Regions from separate parts of the Kribbella ginsengisoli genome, predicted to be linked through region 2. Evidence: riboswitches for the same ligand, from Rfam matches in the RefSeq annotation. Region 2 holds a riboswitch; the other holds the start of a gene.
The links. Region 2 has a riboswitch for glycine ahead of gcvP (aminomethyl-transferring glycine dehydrogenase). Riboswitches for the same ligand answer to the same signal wherever they lie in the genome.
Positions count from the first base shown of each region.

Region 1: it holds a riboswitch for glycine, as region 2 does, so the genes downstream of both, ABD768_RS13630 (L-serine ammonia-lyase) here and gcvP (aminomethyl-transferring glycine dehydrogenase) in region 2, are expected to answer to the same signal.

Region 1 is NZ_BAABAA010000002.1:1,297,350-1,305,002, reverse strand. It holds gene ABD768_RS13660 (putative hydro-lyase) at 1-455, shown strand, start outside; gene ABD768_RS13655 (aminopeptidase P family protein) at 469-1,887, shown strand; gene ABD768_RS13650 (hypothetical protein) at 1,913-2,476, shown strand; gene ABD768_RS13645 (hypothetical protein) at 2,655-2,891, shown strand; gene ABD768_RS13640 (alpha/beta hydrolase) at 2,952-4,415, opposite strand; gene ABD768_RS13635 (DUF3817 domain-containing protein) at 4,514-4,846, shown strand; glycine riboswitch at 4,949-5,041, shown strand; gene ABD768_RS13630 (L-serine ammonia-lyase) at 5,119-6,492, shown strand; gene ABD768_RS13625 (alpha/beta fold hydrolase) at 6,454-7,146, opposite strand; gene ABD768_RS13620 (hypothetical protein) at 7,317-7,653, shown strand, end outside.
Region 2 is NZ_BAABAA010000001.1:1,016,969-1,024,621, forward strand. It holds gene gcvP (aminomethyl-transferring glycine dehydrogenase) at 1-1,359, opposite strand, end outside; glycine riboswitch at 1,433-1,530, opposite strand; gene ABD768_RS04460 (MerR family transcriptional regulator) at 1,552-2,145, opposite strand; gene ABD768_RS04465 (bifunctional nuclease domain-containing protein) at 2,324-2,815, opposite strand; gene ftsR (transcriptional regulator FtsR) at 2,862-3,503, opposite strand; gene ABD768_RS04475 (zinc-ribbon and FHA domain-containing protein) at 3,544-4,065, opposite strand; gene gcvH (glycine cleavage system protein GcvH) at 4,203-4,583, opposite strand; gene ABD768_RS04485 (DUF881 domain-containing protein) at 4,621-5,436, opposite strand; gene ABD768_RS04490 (small basic family protein) at 5,438-5,770, opposite strand; gene ABD768_RS04495 (DUF881 domain-containing protein) at 5,767-6,615, opposite strand; gene clsA (cardiolipin synthase ClsA) at 6,626-7,222, opposite strand; gene ABD768_RS04505 (YciI family protein) at 7,451-7,653, shown strand, end outside.

The DNA of each region.
Region 1 (7,653 bases), on a different contig from region 2:
GCTTCCTGATCGGCTGCAGCTTCAGCTTCGAACGCGCGCTGCTCGACGCTGGGGTCCCGGTCCGCAATCTCGAACAGGTCCGGAACGTGTCGATGTACCGAACCGATCGCGAGTGCCGTCCGGCCGGGCGGTTGAGCGGCCCGCTGGTGGTGTCCATGCGGCCCATCCCGGCCGCGTTGGTGGCGACCGCGGTGCAGGTGACAGCGCGGATGCCGAGGGTGCACGGAGCTCCTGTTCACGTGGGTTCGCCCGAGGCGCTGGGGATCGTGGACAACGCGCGACCCGACTTCGGGGACCCGGTAGATGCGGAGCCTGGCGATGTTCCGGTGTATTGGGCTTGCGGAGTGACACCCCAAGCTGCGTTGATGGAAGTCAGGCCCCCGTTTGCGATCACCCACGCCCCTGGGCACATGTTCGTGACCGACGTGCCGGATGCCGTTTATCGCGAGCCCTGAGGGGGAGCAGTAGATGAGTGAAGACCGGACCGAAGAGCAGCGGAAGTCCTACCGGCCGATCGACGCGGCCGGGTTCCGGGCGTCGATCGCGCGGGACTGGGGGCCGGTCGACCGGTCGGTGGTGTTGCCGGAGGGGCTGGCTGATGCGGCCGCTGAGCACCGGCGGAAGCTGAGTGCCGCGCTGCCGGGGCGCCGGATCGCGGTTGCGGCCGGGCGCGCGCCGGTGCGGTCGAACGACACCGACTACCGGTTCCGGGCGGACAGCGACTTCGTCTGGCTGACGGGTTGTCAGGCCGAGGGCTCGGTCCTGGTCATCTCCGGTGATGGCGACGCGACCCTTTACCTGCGCGAGACGGCTGGGCCGGGCGAGGCGGACTTCTTCGCCAACGCGCGCGACGGCGAGCTGTGGATCGGGCCGGTACCAGGGTTGAAGGACTGGTCCGACGCGTTGCAGCTGCCGTGCCGGCCCATTGAGGAGCTGCCTTCGGCCGTGCGCGGCGCAGTACCGGCGATGCTCACGACGTACGGCGTGGAGCCGTTGCTGGATGCGTTCGTCGGAGGTAGCGGCACGCAGGAGCTTCGGCAGGTGCTGGCCGAGCTGCGGCGGATCAAGGACGACTGGGAGCTCGACCAGTTGCGCGAGGCGGTTGCAGCGAGTGTGCAGGCGTTCGGCGATGTGGCGAGTGAGTTGCCCGAGGCTGTGCGTGGTGGCGGTGAGCGGTGGCTCGAAGGCACCTTCGACCGGCGCGCGCGTACTGCGGGTAACGGGCCGGGCTACGCCTCAATCGTTGCTGCTGGCAACCACGGACCGGTGCTGCACTGGGTCCGCAACGACGGCGCCGTCCGCGAGGGTGACGTCATCCTGCTCGACGCCGGGGTGGAGACGCGGACGCTCTACACCGCTGACGTGACGCGGACCTTCCCGGTGACTGGTGAGTACACGCCGGCTCAGCGGCAGGTGCACGACCTGGTGCACAAGGCTCAGGTCGCCGCGCTGGCAGAGGTTCGCCCGGGTGCGCCGTACCGGGCCTTCCAGTACGAGGCGATGCGGGTGCTGATCGAGGGCCTGCAGGACTGGGGCGTCCTCGACGTCTCGCTCGACGAGGCGCTCGGCCCGGACGGGCAACAGCACCGCCGGTACGTCGTCTGCGGGCTCGGCCACTACATCGGCCTCGACGTCCACGACTGCGACGCGGCCCGCCCCGAGACCTACTTCGCCGCCGACCTCGACGTCGGCATGGCCCTGGCCGTCGAACCAGGCCTGTACTTCCACCCCAACGACGAAACCATCCCACCCGAACTCCGCGGCATCGGCATCCGGATCGAGGACAACGTGGTCGTCCACTCCGACCGCCTCGAGATCCTCACCGAAGCCCTCCCGATCACCACCGACGGACTGGAGGCGTGGACCCGCAGTCATCTCCCACAGTGACCTACCCGGTGCGTACCGTCAGAGCATGAAGCTGATCGGCTGGGGCATGATCGTCGTCCTCCTGGACTTCCGCTACGACAACTTCGATGTCGTGGTCGATCTGGCCGGCTGGCTGATGCTGTACTTCGGGCTGCGCCGCCTCCGGAAACTCGACAACGCCTTCCGCCTGGCCGCCGGCTTCGCCTTCGTCGGCGCTCTGGCGTCTCTGCCTGAGCTGCTCCCGCTGCTGGGTGGTCGCGCGATCGTCGGTGGCGAGCTCCGGCTGGCGTCGCTGATCGTCATCGGCGGGATGGTGATCGTCCTGACCTGCACCGGACTGATGCGGCTGGCCGACCGGGCCGGCGACCGCTCACTGGAGCAGCGGGCCCGCTGGCTGCGGGGTACCGAGGCGGTCTCGATCGTGATGAGTCTGCTGATCGGGCCGCGGCAGCTCGTCGTCTCGGGCGGCGATCGGATGGGCGACGTCGTCGGCGTACTGGGCCTGCTGTCGGCCGGTCTGGCGTTCGCCGCGGTGCTCTGGTTCGTGCTGCTGGTGTTCTCGCAGAACGTGGTCGAGGCAACAACTGAGTGTAGTCAAGCAATCACTTAAAATAATTCGGTCACAAGTAGTAACACCGGGCCGTCCAGCACGATGTAAGGAGCGGGGGAGGGTCAATCTCGGCCCGGTGCGCGGTAGTGGGGGGCCGCGGCTGCGCACCGGCCGAGCTGGCCCCGGCTGGGAACCCGGGGGGGATCCCAGGGATTTACGGCACGGGGGGATTTTCGTGATGAACCTGCGAGTGCGGGTGGTGCACTGCACCTGCGCCGGCGACCAGCACTGGTTCGCCGACATCGACGACACCGATGATCCGCAGCCCGACGATCCGTACTGGTTCGTCGACCGCTGCAGGTCCCAGGCCGAGGCTCTCGAGCGCGCGTGCGCCCGGCTCCTCGAGCTGTCCGGCGAGGTGCTCCGCAGTGGATCGCTCACCCGCGTCCAGGAAGCGCACCTCGTCTCCGTCTGACAGCCGGTTGGGAACAACGATGGGGCTCCTCGCCATGCCCGGCGAGGAGCCCCATCGTCATCAGGGCGCCGGCGGTACCGCCGGACAGGTCGCGCCGCGCCGCGGAACGGTCAGCGAGATCAGATAGCTGTCGATTGCTTGCCCTACGCAAGGACTCTTGGTGTAGCTGCCGTGTCCCCAGCCCTCGTAGGTGAGCAGCACACCCTGCTTGCCGAGCTGGCGCGCGACGCTGGTCGCCCAGCTGTAGCCGGTGGCCGGATCGTGAAGCGCGTTCGCGAGTAGCGCGGGAGTCCTGAGGCCGCGAATCTTCAAGTCCTGTTGGGGATTCACAGCCTTCGGCAGCCCGAGGCAGTTGGTCACCGCGAGCAGCGTCGGCGGGATCTTCAGGTCCTGGTTGTTCCGCGCGAGCCGTCGTACGTGCGCTGAGAACTCACCATACGTGCGGACCGGCAGGCTGAGATCCCGGCAGAACGGTGCGAGCGTGTTCGGGGCCAGCCCGGTCGGTACCGGGGGTTCGCCCGTCGGTGGGGCGCTCGTCTCCAGCCGCTTCAACAGGTCGGCCAGCGCGGCCCACTGCGGCTCGTAGAGCATCCGGAACACCCCGAAGGTCAGCGTGAACGGCGTCGCCTTCAAGCTCGCCTGCCGTGGATCCGGCAGCTCGCCACGACCGGCCCGGGCGAGCAGTTCCGCCCACAGCGCGTGGATGTCGCGCCCGTGCAGCGAGCAGGCGGTCGCCTCTTCGCACCAGTTCACGAACTCGGTGAACGAGTCCTGCGCCGTCGCGGCCTGCGCGTCGAGGAACTCACCGGTTGTCGAGTCGCCGTGGTCGAAGACGCTCTCCAGGGCGAGCGCGCGCAGCCGGTGCGGGTACGTCTCGGCGTACAGCTCACCGAGCATGGTCCCGTACGAGCTGCCGTGGAAACTGATCTTGGTCTCACCCAGCGCCGCGCGGATCGCGTCGACGTCGCGAACCGTCTGCAGGGTGTCGATGTGGTCGTAGACCGGCCCGGTGTGGGTGCGGCAGTCCTGGTCCAGCTCGCGGTTGTAGCGGATGGTCTGGTCGAACTGCGCGCGGCTGCTGATCTGCGGCGAGGGCTGCTTGGCGAGCAACGCGGCCGAGCAGACGACCGGGTTGCTGCGGGCGATCCCACGGGGGTCGAAGCTGACGATGTCGAACCTGTCCTCCAGGGCGTCGCTGAAGCGGGTCATACCGGTCCGGATCCGGTCGACGCCGGAGTCGCCGGGGCCGCCCGGGCCGAACACCAGGGTGCCGATGCGGGTTGACGGGTCTTTCGCAGTACGGCGGGCTATCGCCAGGCCGAAGGTGGGTCCGTCCGGGTGGTTCCAGTCCACCGGGACCTGGAGGGTCGCGCATTCGGAGCCGGCGACGAGCTTGGGATCCTCTTTGGGTTTGACCTCGCAGTCGGTCCACTGCAAGGACTTCGGTTGTACGGCGGTTGCCGGTGGTGCGACCAGGCCGGCGAAGACGACGCCGGCGATCGCACCCCACGTGATGAGCTTCATCCCCCGATCCTGGGCAAACGCCTTCCCGTGCGCATCGGGGACAGACCCGGCCCGAACCCCAGGCTCGCCTTGGGGGACTTGTTAGGGTCACTGATCTGATGACTGAGACGACGACCGCTGTTGAGACTCCGGCCGGATCGAAGCACGCGACGGTGTTCCGTGCCGTGGCGATCGCCGAGGCGATCTCCTGGACCGGGCTGCTGATCGGGATGCTGTTCAAGTACGTGCTGTCCGACAACGAGATCGGCGTGAAGATCTTCGGGCCGGTACACGGCACGATCTTCATCGCCTACGTGATCACGGTGCTCGCGGTCCGCAAGCAGCTGCGCTGGACCGTACCGGTCACGCTGGCTGCCCTCGCCGCCAGCATCCCGCCGCTGTTCACCTGGTTCTTCGAGCTCTGGGCGCAGCGCACCAACCGGTTGTCCTGAGAGGGTGTCTGGGGGACACCCTCTGAGTTCACCCGCTGCCGGATTGACGCGCGCGGCCGGTCCGCCGTACCGTCGCGGCGAGTACTGAAATCAGCAGCCGCATGAACCCGTGCGGGAGAGACCCGGGCCTGACCCGGGCGCCGTAGGAGCAACTCTCCCCAAGAATCTCTCAGGCACCTTCACCGTGCGGGCGAGGCACCTCTGGAAGGCACACTGCCTGACAGAGCGGGGAGGCATACCAATCGGTCAATGGCGACCAGGAGGCCTCCAGCATGGCGATCAGCGTGTTCGACCTGTTCAGTATCGGGATCGGCCCGTCGAGCTCCCACACCGTGGGACCGATGCGAGCCGCCCGCACCTTCGCGCTCGGCCTGGCCGCGGACGGGTTACTCGACCGTACGACGGCGGTCGAGTCACAACTCTTCGGCTCCCTCGGCGCCACCGGCCACGGGCACGGCAGCAACAAGGCGGTCATCCTCGGGCTGGAGGGTGAGGACCCGGAGACGGTCGACACCCGCTCGGTGGAGAGCCGGGTCGCCGCGATCCGGGCGGCCGGCCGGCTCCGGCTCGCCGGTCAGCGGGAGATCGTCTTCGACGAGAACAACCAGCTGATCATGCACCGGCGCAAGGCGCTGCCGTACCACCCGAACGGGATGACCTTCGTGGCCCGGGCCGCCGACGGCTCCTGTCTGCGGGAGCGGACGTACTACTCGGTCGGCGGCGGTTTCGTCGTCGACGAGAACGCGGCGGCCGGTGACCGGATCGTCGCGGACCGTACTCCGCTCAAGTACCCGTTCCTGTCCGGCAACGAACTGCTCGTCCGCTGCCAGGAGTCGGGCCTGCCGATCAGCGAGGTGATGCTCGCCAACGAACTCGCCTGGCGGACCGAGCCCGAGATCCGCGAGGGCCTGCTGCACATCTGGCAGGTGATGCAGGACTGCGTCGACGAGGGCTGTGAGACCGAGGGCACGCTGCCGGGCGGCCTCAAGGTGCCGCGCCGGGCGGCCGCGCTGCACAAGAAGCTCAGCAGCGACAAGTGGTCGGTCGATCCGCTGAAGGTGATGGACTGGGTCAACCTGTTCGCGCTCGCGGTGAACGAGCAGAACGCGTCCGGCGGCCGGATCGTCACGGCGCCGACGAACGGTGCCGCGGGGATCATTCCGGCCGTGCTGCACTACTACCGTCGCTTCGTGCCGGGGGCATCGGAGGACGGCGTGGTCCGGTTCCTGCTGGCGGCCGCGGCGATCGGCGTTCTGTACAAGGAGAACGCGTCGATCTCCGGCGCCGAGGTCGGATGTCAGGGCGAGGTCGGCTCGGCCTGCTCGATGGCGGCCGCCGGGCTGTGCGAAGTACTGGGTGGAACTCCGGAGCAGGTCGAGAACGCGGCCGAGATCGCGATGGAGCACAACCTCGGCCTGACCTGCGACCCGGTCGGCGGGCTGGTTCAGATCCCCTGTATCGAGCGCAACGCGATGGCGTCGATGAAGGCGATCAACGCCGCCCGGATGGCGATGCACGGCGACGGCGTCCACGTCGTCTCGCTCGACAAGGTGATCAAGACGATGCGCGAGACCGGCGCCGACATGAAGATCAAGTACAAGGAGACCTCACGTGGCGGCCTGGCCGTGAACGTGATCGAGTGCTGACGGATCCTCCACATGCGCGTTGTGCCCCAACCCGGCCAGCGTGACGACGTGCCCGCCCAGCGCGGTCAGCTCGGCATCCGTGTTCATCGGATCAAGCTCACCGCGCGCCAGCACAACCTCCGCCTGACAAGCCGCGATCAACGCCTCCATGGCCGGCGCCCCAACCGCCCAGGTCCCCGGATCCATCGCCAGCCGCCACCGCCCGTCGACCTGCTTGATCCCATGCTCAACCGCGCCGCTGTCCAGCTCGACCAGCCCTTGTAACCCAGACACCTTGAGAAACCGGGCAGCCGCCTCGTCCCGACTCTCGAACCACCCGATCGGCTTCTGCGCCAGCGCCCCCGCCCGCCCCAGATCATCCGCCGACCAGCTCACCTTCACCCCCAACGCCACCACCCGATCCACCTGCACGCCATACCGCCCGGACGCCAGTTCGAGCGCAATCACCCCACCGAGCGAATGCCCGACGACGACCAGCTCACGTCGTACCGGCAGCGCCGCCGCAACGGCCGCAGCCATCGCCTCAAACGTGTACTTCGGGAGCGTAGGCGCGCTCCCGTGCCCCGGCAGATCAGGCGCAACCCGCGGCTGAGCCCACCCGTCCCAAACCCGCCCGTTGGCCCCAAGCCCATGCAGCAACACCAAAGACCCCATGCGGGCCAGCCTGACAGAACCCGATCTTCAGCGCCCCGACACGCGTGCCGCCACGATGCGATCTTGCTATTGGTGATCGCGGCCAGGACCTACTCAGCCGGCAACGCGCTGGCCATACTCTCCGCAAGGGGAGCAACGCCGCGTGGTGCGGTGCGAGGGGTGGGGGATCGATGAGCGGCGAACTGGCAGGCAAAGGTCCGATCCAGCCGACGATCAGGAGCCCGATCAAGCTCGGAAAGTTGGTGGCCGCCAGCCTCGGAGGTGCCTTGGTCGCTGGGGCGGCGCTGGCTCTTCTCTTCGGCGAGTGGGTTGCCACAGGCGAGCACCCCCATCTCTGGAATCTGCCGTCCCGGGAGCTGTACGACGTCATTCGAGCGTCGATCGGCTCGCTGGGACTGATCGGCGCCGGGGGCGCCGCGGCGATCGCCTATCGCCGCCAGCGGACGCTGGAGAACCAGCACGCGCTCGAGACCAGACGCGACCAGCTCGCCGAAGCGGCCGACCAGC
Region 2 (7,653 bases):
GGCCAGGGCGTCACCGCCGAGCGCCGCGTCGTACGTCACGCCGAAGGAACGGCAGACCCCGACCAGCGCCGTCGCGTCGGTCTTCTCGTCACAGGAGATGCCGACGTGGTCCGCGTCGACCTCACGCAGCCAGATGCCGTTCTGCCGAGCCGTGTCGACAACATCCGCCGCACGACCGGGCACCCGGGCCAGGACGGTGTCGAAGAACTGGTCGTGTACGACCTCGACGCCTCCGGCCTTCAGCGAGGCGGCGAGGCTGTCCGCGTGGCGGTGGACCCGCTCAGCGATCGCCTTCAGCCCCTCCGGACCGTGATAGACGGCGTACATCGACGCGACGACAGCGAGCAGCACCTGCGCGGTACAGATGTTCGAGGTCGCCTTCTCACGCCGGATGTGCTGCTCCCGCGTCTGCAAAGCCAACCGGTACGCCGGCGCGCCATCCGCATCAACCGACACCCCGACCAACCGACCCGGCAGCGACCGCTCCAGCCCGGCGCGCACCGACATGAACCCAGCCTGCGGCCCACCGTAGAACAGCGGCACCCCGAAGCGCTGCGACGACCCGATGACGATGTCAGCCCCCGCCTCACCCGGCGCCTCGAGCAGCGTCAGGGCGAGCAGGTCCGATGCGACCGCGACGAGCGTCTCCCGCTCGTGTGCCGCCGCGATCAGCGGCTTCAGGTCGCGAACGACCCCGCCCGAGCCCGGGTACTGCACCAGGAAGCCGAAGAAGTCGCCCTCTGGCAGCCCGTCAGTCGTGTCCGCGACGACGACCTCGATGTCGAGCGCCTCGGCCCGCGTCTGCACGACAGCGATCGTCTGCGCGAAACAGTCGGCATCGACCAGGAACCGGTTGCTCTTGCTCTTGCGGTTCGACCGGTGCGCCAGCGTCATCGCCTCGGCGGCGGCAGTGCCCTCGTCGAGCAGGGACGCGTTCGCGGTCGGCAGGCCGGTCAGGTCGGAGACGACGGTCTGGAAGTTCAGCAGCGCCTCGAGGCGGCCCTGGGAGATCTCCGGCTGGTACGGCGTGTAGGCGGTGTACCAGGCCGGGTTCTCGACCAGGCGGCGGACGATCACCGACGGGGTGAACGTGCCGTAGTACCCCTGGCCGATCATCGAGGTGGCGACGTTGTTGCGGGCGGCGAGCTGGCGCAGTTCGGTCAGCGCGTCGACCTCGGAGGCCGGCTCGGGCAGCCGGAGCGGCTCGGTCGAGCGGATCGAGGCGGGCACCGCGGCGTCGACGAGCGCGTCGACATCGGCGTACCCGAGGGTCTCGACCATCTTGGCGATCTCGCCGGACCGCGGGCCGATGTGACGGTCGGCGAACACCGCTGACACCTGAACAGGGGATTCAGTCATTGTGTGGAGGCTCCGTTGCTGACAATTGCCGGTGGCCTCCCCCTCTGTCACGCGGCGCGCGCTTCAGAGTCGCCTAAGACACTCGGTCCATGGGCCTGAGAGGTTCCGGGGAGGAATTGCCCCTTCGGCGCCCGACCAGACAGCAGGTCGAGACTCTCCCGAGTGTTGTGTACGGCTGAGAACGAGGGTACCTCAGCCCGTCATCCGGGCACGGCGGCGGGCAGCCAGCTCGTCGTTGGCGTGGTCGTCGCCGGTCTCACCGTGCGCGTCGAGCCGCTCGGTCGGCAGCTCCGACAGCGATCCCTCGACCTCGCGCCAGACGCCGCCGAGGGCGATCCCGAAGACGCCCTGGCCGCCGGCCAGCAGGTCGATGACCTCGTCGGGCGAGGTGCACATGTAGACCGAGGCGCCGTCGCTCATCAGCGTGATCTGAGTCAGGTCGTCGATGCCGCGCTTGCTCAGGTGGGCGATGGCGCTGCGGATCTGCTGCAGCGAGATGCCCGCGTCGAGCAGCCGCTTGATCACTTTGAGCAACAAGACGTCGCGGAAGCCGTAGAGCCGCTGGGTGCCGGAACCGGTGGCCGGGCGGACGGACGGTGAGACCAGTCCGGTGCGGGCCCAGTAGTCCAGCTGGCGGTAGGTGATACCGGCCGCGGCGCAGGCCGTCGGGCCGCGGAAACCGACGTCGTCGGGCATCGGCTTCAGGTCGTCCTCGAAGAGCAGACCCTGGACGCCGGCGGTGACGGCCGCCTCGGCGTGTGCTTCGGACGTCGACTGCGCCGTCAGATCTGTGTCGCCGGTGCGTGTCACGCCTGAGCCTCCCTGGGTACCGACTGGAACGGATCACATCCGTGGAGTTACAACACCCCACGACTCCTTCAAGGTAAGCCGCCGCTCAGGCCGGGTCAACGACAACCGCCCCGAGCCGGATGCGTGTCGCGGATCCAATACGAATCGTTACCTGTCAGCTCTTGTCGAAGTCTTCCGGTGTGACGTGATCGAGGAACTCACGGAAGCGCTCGACCTCCTCCTCCTCGACCACCTCGTCGTCCTCGTTCTCACTGTCCGGAACCGGGATGCCGGCCTCGGCCAGGATCTCCTCGGTGCAGAACACCGGCGTACCGGTCCGCAGCGCGAGCGCGATCGAGTCCGACGGGCGGGCGGAGATCTCGGTCTTGTCGTCGAAGACCAGGATCGCCTCGAACACGCCGTCGGTCAGGTTCACGATCCGGACCTGGCTCAGCGTGTGCCCGAGCACCCGGATGGTCTCCGCGAACAGGTCGTGGGTCAGCGGCCGGGGAGGCTCCATCCCCTGCTGGGCGAAAGCGATGGCGCTCGCTTCGGCCGCGCCGATCCAGATCGGCAGGTACCGCTCTCCGCCGACCTCCCGGAGCAGCACGATCGGCTGACTCGAGGGCATCTCAACCCGGACTCCGACCACGTCGACTTCGCGCACTCCTTCAGCCTACTCTGCGGGCCAGGCCGGGGCTGCCCCGCCGGGGTCAGCGGGTGAGCCGTGACCGGACGAGTGCCGCGTGCAACCGCACCGCGAGGGCGGCCAGTTCCAGCGTCTTGTCGTCGCGCCGGGGCTGTACGACCTGCTCGATCAGCCCGACCTCACGGTCGGCGGCGGCCCGGAACGGCCGCAGATGCCGCGGCTCGATCCCGTACTGCGCGAACTCGGCGGCCGCCTTGGCGATCAGGATCGCGTCGCCGTCGTAGTGGTTGCCCCGGGCCACGACGAGGTTGTGACTCTCCAGCTGCTCGAGCAACTCGGCCGTGATCCCGGCCGCCTCGCGCAGCTCGTCCCGGGTCAGCTTCAGCTCGGTCCCGTACGTCGAGAAGTCCTCGGCATCGGGCAGCCCGGCAGGCTGGGGCAACGTCTGCGGCGCCGCCGGCCGGCCACCAGGAGCAGGCGGCCGCAGCCCGCGATCCATCGCGTCGAGGTGGTCCTTGATCACCTTCAGCGGCAGGTACTGGTCGCGCTGCGCGGTCAGCACATAGCGAAGCCGCTCGATGTCGGCGGTACTGAACTTGCGGTACCCCGAAGCGGTCCTGGCCGGCGTCACCAGCCCCTCCGCCTCGAGGAAGCGGATCTTGGAGATGGTGACGTCGGCGAACTCGGCCTGCAGGAGCTGCAGCACCTCACCGATGCTGCTGCCCCCTAGTGCGGAGTCTCCAGACTCAGGCTTGGCCACTGGCGTAGTAGACCAGCCGGTACTTGCCGATCTGCACCTCGTCGCCGTTCGACAGCTGCAGCTCGTCGATCCGGTCGCGGTTCACGTAGGTGCCGTTCAGGCTGCCGACGTCGCGGACCTTGACGCCCTGCGGGTCGCGCCGGAACTCCGCGTGCCGGCGGGACACGGTCACGTCGTCGAGGAAGATGTCGCTGTCGGGGTGCCGGCCGGCGGTGACCACGTCGACGTCGAGCAGGAACCGGCTGCCCGCGTTCGGGCCGCGCTGGACGATCAGCAGCGCCGATCCCTGGGGCAGCGCGCCGACCGCGGCCTCGTCCTCGGCGGACAGGCTCTCGCCGAGATCGAAACGCTCGGTCTCCGGCTCGACGCTGATCGGTGCGAGCATCGCGGTGTCGGTCACCCCGGGGGCGGTCACCGGACGGTCCGCGCCAGGGAGCATCGTTCCGCACTGCGAGCAGAACTTGCTGCCCTCGGAGTTCTCGTGCCCGCACTGGTTGCAGAACGGCATGCTGTGATCCTCCCGATCGCCGGCGGTCCGGCGACGTTCTCGTTGACCCCGTGATGACAGTGTGGACTAGGACCCCAACCCTCGACCGGCGGTTGAGGTCCGACAGAACTTACCAGCTACTGCCCTGCGTCCGTAGTTCAGCTCTGGTCGAGCTGTCCCTTGTACGTGTCGGCGTCCATCAACGCCTCGATCTCCTCGTCGTCGTCGACCTCGATGTCGAGCAGCCAGCCCTCGCCGTACGGGTCGGTGTTGACCAGGTCGGGCTGGTCGGCCAGCGCCTCGTTGACGGCGCGCACGGTGCCGTTGAGGGGCGCGAACAGGTCGCTGACGCTCTTGGTGGACTCCAGCTCGCCGCAGGAGTCGCCGGCCCGGACGGCGGTGCCGACCTCGGGCAGCTGTACGTACACGATGTCGCCGAGCGCGTCCTGGGCGAAGTCGGTGATACCGACCCGCACCGGGCCGTCGCCGGCCTTGACCCACTCGTGCTCGGCCGTGTACTTCAGATCTTCGGGATACACCTCGGTCCCTCTTTCTTTCAATGGAAACTGCAGGGAGTTACTTCGTCGGGCTCGGTGCCGGGCGAGCGTAACGATGCTCGTCCGGCGCGTGCAAGACGGTGATCGACACGCTCGGCAGCTCGCTCACCTCGGCGGTGCCGCCGACCTGGGGACCCTCGACCTCGCTGACCAGGCCGCCGGGGAAGTTGGCCGCCTCGGCCAGGTTGTGGGCATCGCCGATCGCCTCGATCACGTACGGCGACTGCACCTTCTCGCCGTCGATCTTCACCCCGGGCGGGTCGTCGACCAGATCGGTGCTGGCCACCACCCGGACCTGCCCGTTGATCTGGATCGCCTCGGCGCCCGCGTCGCGGAGCTCCTCGATCGCGTCCAGCAGGTTGCTCGACTGCATCTTGGCGTCCGGGTCGTTCAGCGTGATCCGGACCCCGGGGCCGACGGCGGGCAGCGTCCCGGCCAGGATGCCGAGCACGCGCACCTGCTGCTCGGCCTGCTCGCGGGCGGTCTGCGCCTTGTCCGCGCTGGAGGTCAGCGTGTTCTTGCGCGCCTCCAGCTCGGTGATCTCGGTCTCCAGCCGGCGGGTGTTCTGGCCGAGGCCGTCGAGGATCGCGATCAGGTCCTCGCGGCGGGCGTTCTGGTAGCCGTCGTCGGCCCGGTTCACCCGGACCTGCACGACCGCCATACAGGCCACCAGCGCCAGCACCACGGCCACGATCGCCTGCCCGCGGGACGGCTTGAATCCGGTCCGCAGCCGCCGCAGCGCCAGGTTCGGCGTCTTCGGTTTCGGCTTGGGCATCGGCGTCGGCTCGGCCGGCTCCGGCTTGTCCGGCGGCGGGAACGGGGCGTCGGTACTCATCTCAGGCCCTGAAGACGTGGCGCCGGATCGCGGCCATGTTGGTGAAGATCCGGATCCCGAGCACGACCACGACGCCGGTGGACAGCTGCGAGCCGACCCCGAGCTGGTCGCCCAGGTAGACGATCAGGGCCGCGATCAGCACGTTCGAGACGAACGAGACGACGAACACCTTGTCGTCGAAGATGCCGTCCAGGAACGCCCGCAGGGCGCCGAAGACCGCGTCCAGCGCGGCGACCACCGCGATCGGCAGATAGGGCTGGGCCCACTCGGGTACGTCGGGAGCGACCAGCAGACCGACGACGACGCCGATCACCAGGCCGAGGACGGCGATCATCTCCCACCCACCTTCGCGTACCGCAGCGCGATGGTGGCATCGGCTGGCACCAGCAAGGAATCCTCCGTCGTGATCGTCATCCGGACATGGAAATTGCTGACCAGGTACTGCACCCACTGGCCGCCCGAGCTCTGCGCGAACCGGGCCGGCATGGTCGCGGTGTCCCCGATCGCCAGCACCGTGTACGGCGGGGTCAGCGAACTGTAGTCGACGGTGATCGCGCTGCCCGCACCGCGGATCGCGGTCAGCGTGGTCAGCCGGTGACCGTTCACCGAGATCGCCTCCGCGCCGGCCGTCCACAGCCCGTTGACGAACTGCTGCAGGTCGACGTCGAGCAGCCGGCCCTGCTTGTCGTCGGAGTCCTTGGCGTCGTCGACGACGGCCTTCAGGCCCGGACCGGTCACCGCGACGGCCCCGACCTGCAGCTCGAGGTCGTTCAGCTTCTGCTGCAGCGCCGCGCCTTCGCTGGTGTTGCTCAGTCCACCGGCCTGCAGCCCACGGACCTCGTCGGCGAGCTTGATCTGCTCGCCGCGCAGGTCGGTCAGCCGGCCGTCGGCGGTGTTGATCCGGGTGATCAGCTCCTTGCGCTGCTTCTCCGCCTCGGGCGCGCTGCGGTAGTTCTGCGACGCGGCGACGGCGAGCAGGAAGCCCAGGAAGAGCAGTGCGATCACCAGGATGATCCGGTGCCGCGACTTGTTGGCCTTGCCACCCTGCGACGGACGGGCTCTCGCCGCGACGGCGTAGCCCTCGTCCAGCGGGTGGGCCATCAGGTTGTTCAGCAACGACATGGACGCGTCGACGCGTCGCTGCCCGGGTGGAGCCTGGCCGGGTGGAGATTGGGTCACGGGATCGCCCTTAGCCCGCCTGCTTGCTGATCGGCTTCACGGTCTGCATCAGATGGCGCAGCTGTGCGAAGTACAGGGCGCCGGCCCAGTAGTACAGAGCGGTGCCCCAGATCGCGAAGGCCCAGCCGAAGACGCGGGCCAGCAGGTTGAGCGTGCTGTCGCCGTCACCGAGCAGCAGCAACGGGAACGCGTACAGCAGACAGAAGGTCGCGGACTTGCCGAGGAAATGCACCGGCAGTGCGTTGACGCCCCGGCGGTGCAGCGCCGGCAGAGCGAAGGTGAGCAACAGGTCCCGCAACGGCAGTGCGATCGCCAGCCACCACGGGATGATGTCGCGCAGCGCGAGACCGAGCACGGTGGCGAAGATGTAGAGCCGGTCGGCGACCGGGTCGAGCATCTGGCCGAGCCGCGTCGTCTGGTTCATCCGGCGCGCGATCTGGCCGTCGGCCCAGTCGGTGAAGCCCGAGATCGCCAGCACCAGCAGGGCCCAGCCGTCTTCCTCCGGCCCGAGGATCAGCCAGAGAAAGAGTGGTACGCCCAGCAACCGGATGAAGCTCAGTGCGTTCGGGATCGTCAGCACCCGATCGGACACTTCCAGGTCCGGCACGCGATCCTCCCCCTGCTTGCGAATCGGGCGACCGCCAACGGCGCCCCTGTCCCGGTCGTTACTGTACTTGGGCCCGGTACCGGGTTCTGCCCCGGCCACACCGGTGTTCCTTGATTAGGTGAACGTATTCACAACCGCATGGCTACGCAGGCCGCGGCGCGGTGACCCGAAGGTGACCTGATCGAGATCAGCCCGTAGCTCGGCCCGGTCCGGCTCTAGGCTGGGACGGTGAAGTTTCTGGTACTGATCTATGGCAATCCCGAGTCGCGACAGGTGTGGGACGGGCTGTCCGACGAGCAGAAGGCCGAGTCGATGACCGGGTACACCGCGCTCAACGACGCCCTCGCGGCCAGCGGCGAGCTGGTCGTCTCGCATTCGCTGGGTGACCCGGAGGCGACCAAGCAGGTGGTCTTCCGCAACGGCCGGCCGAT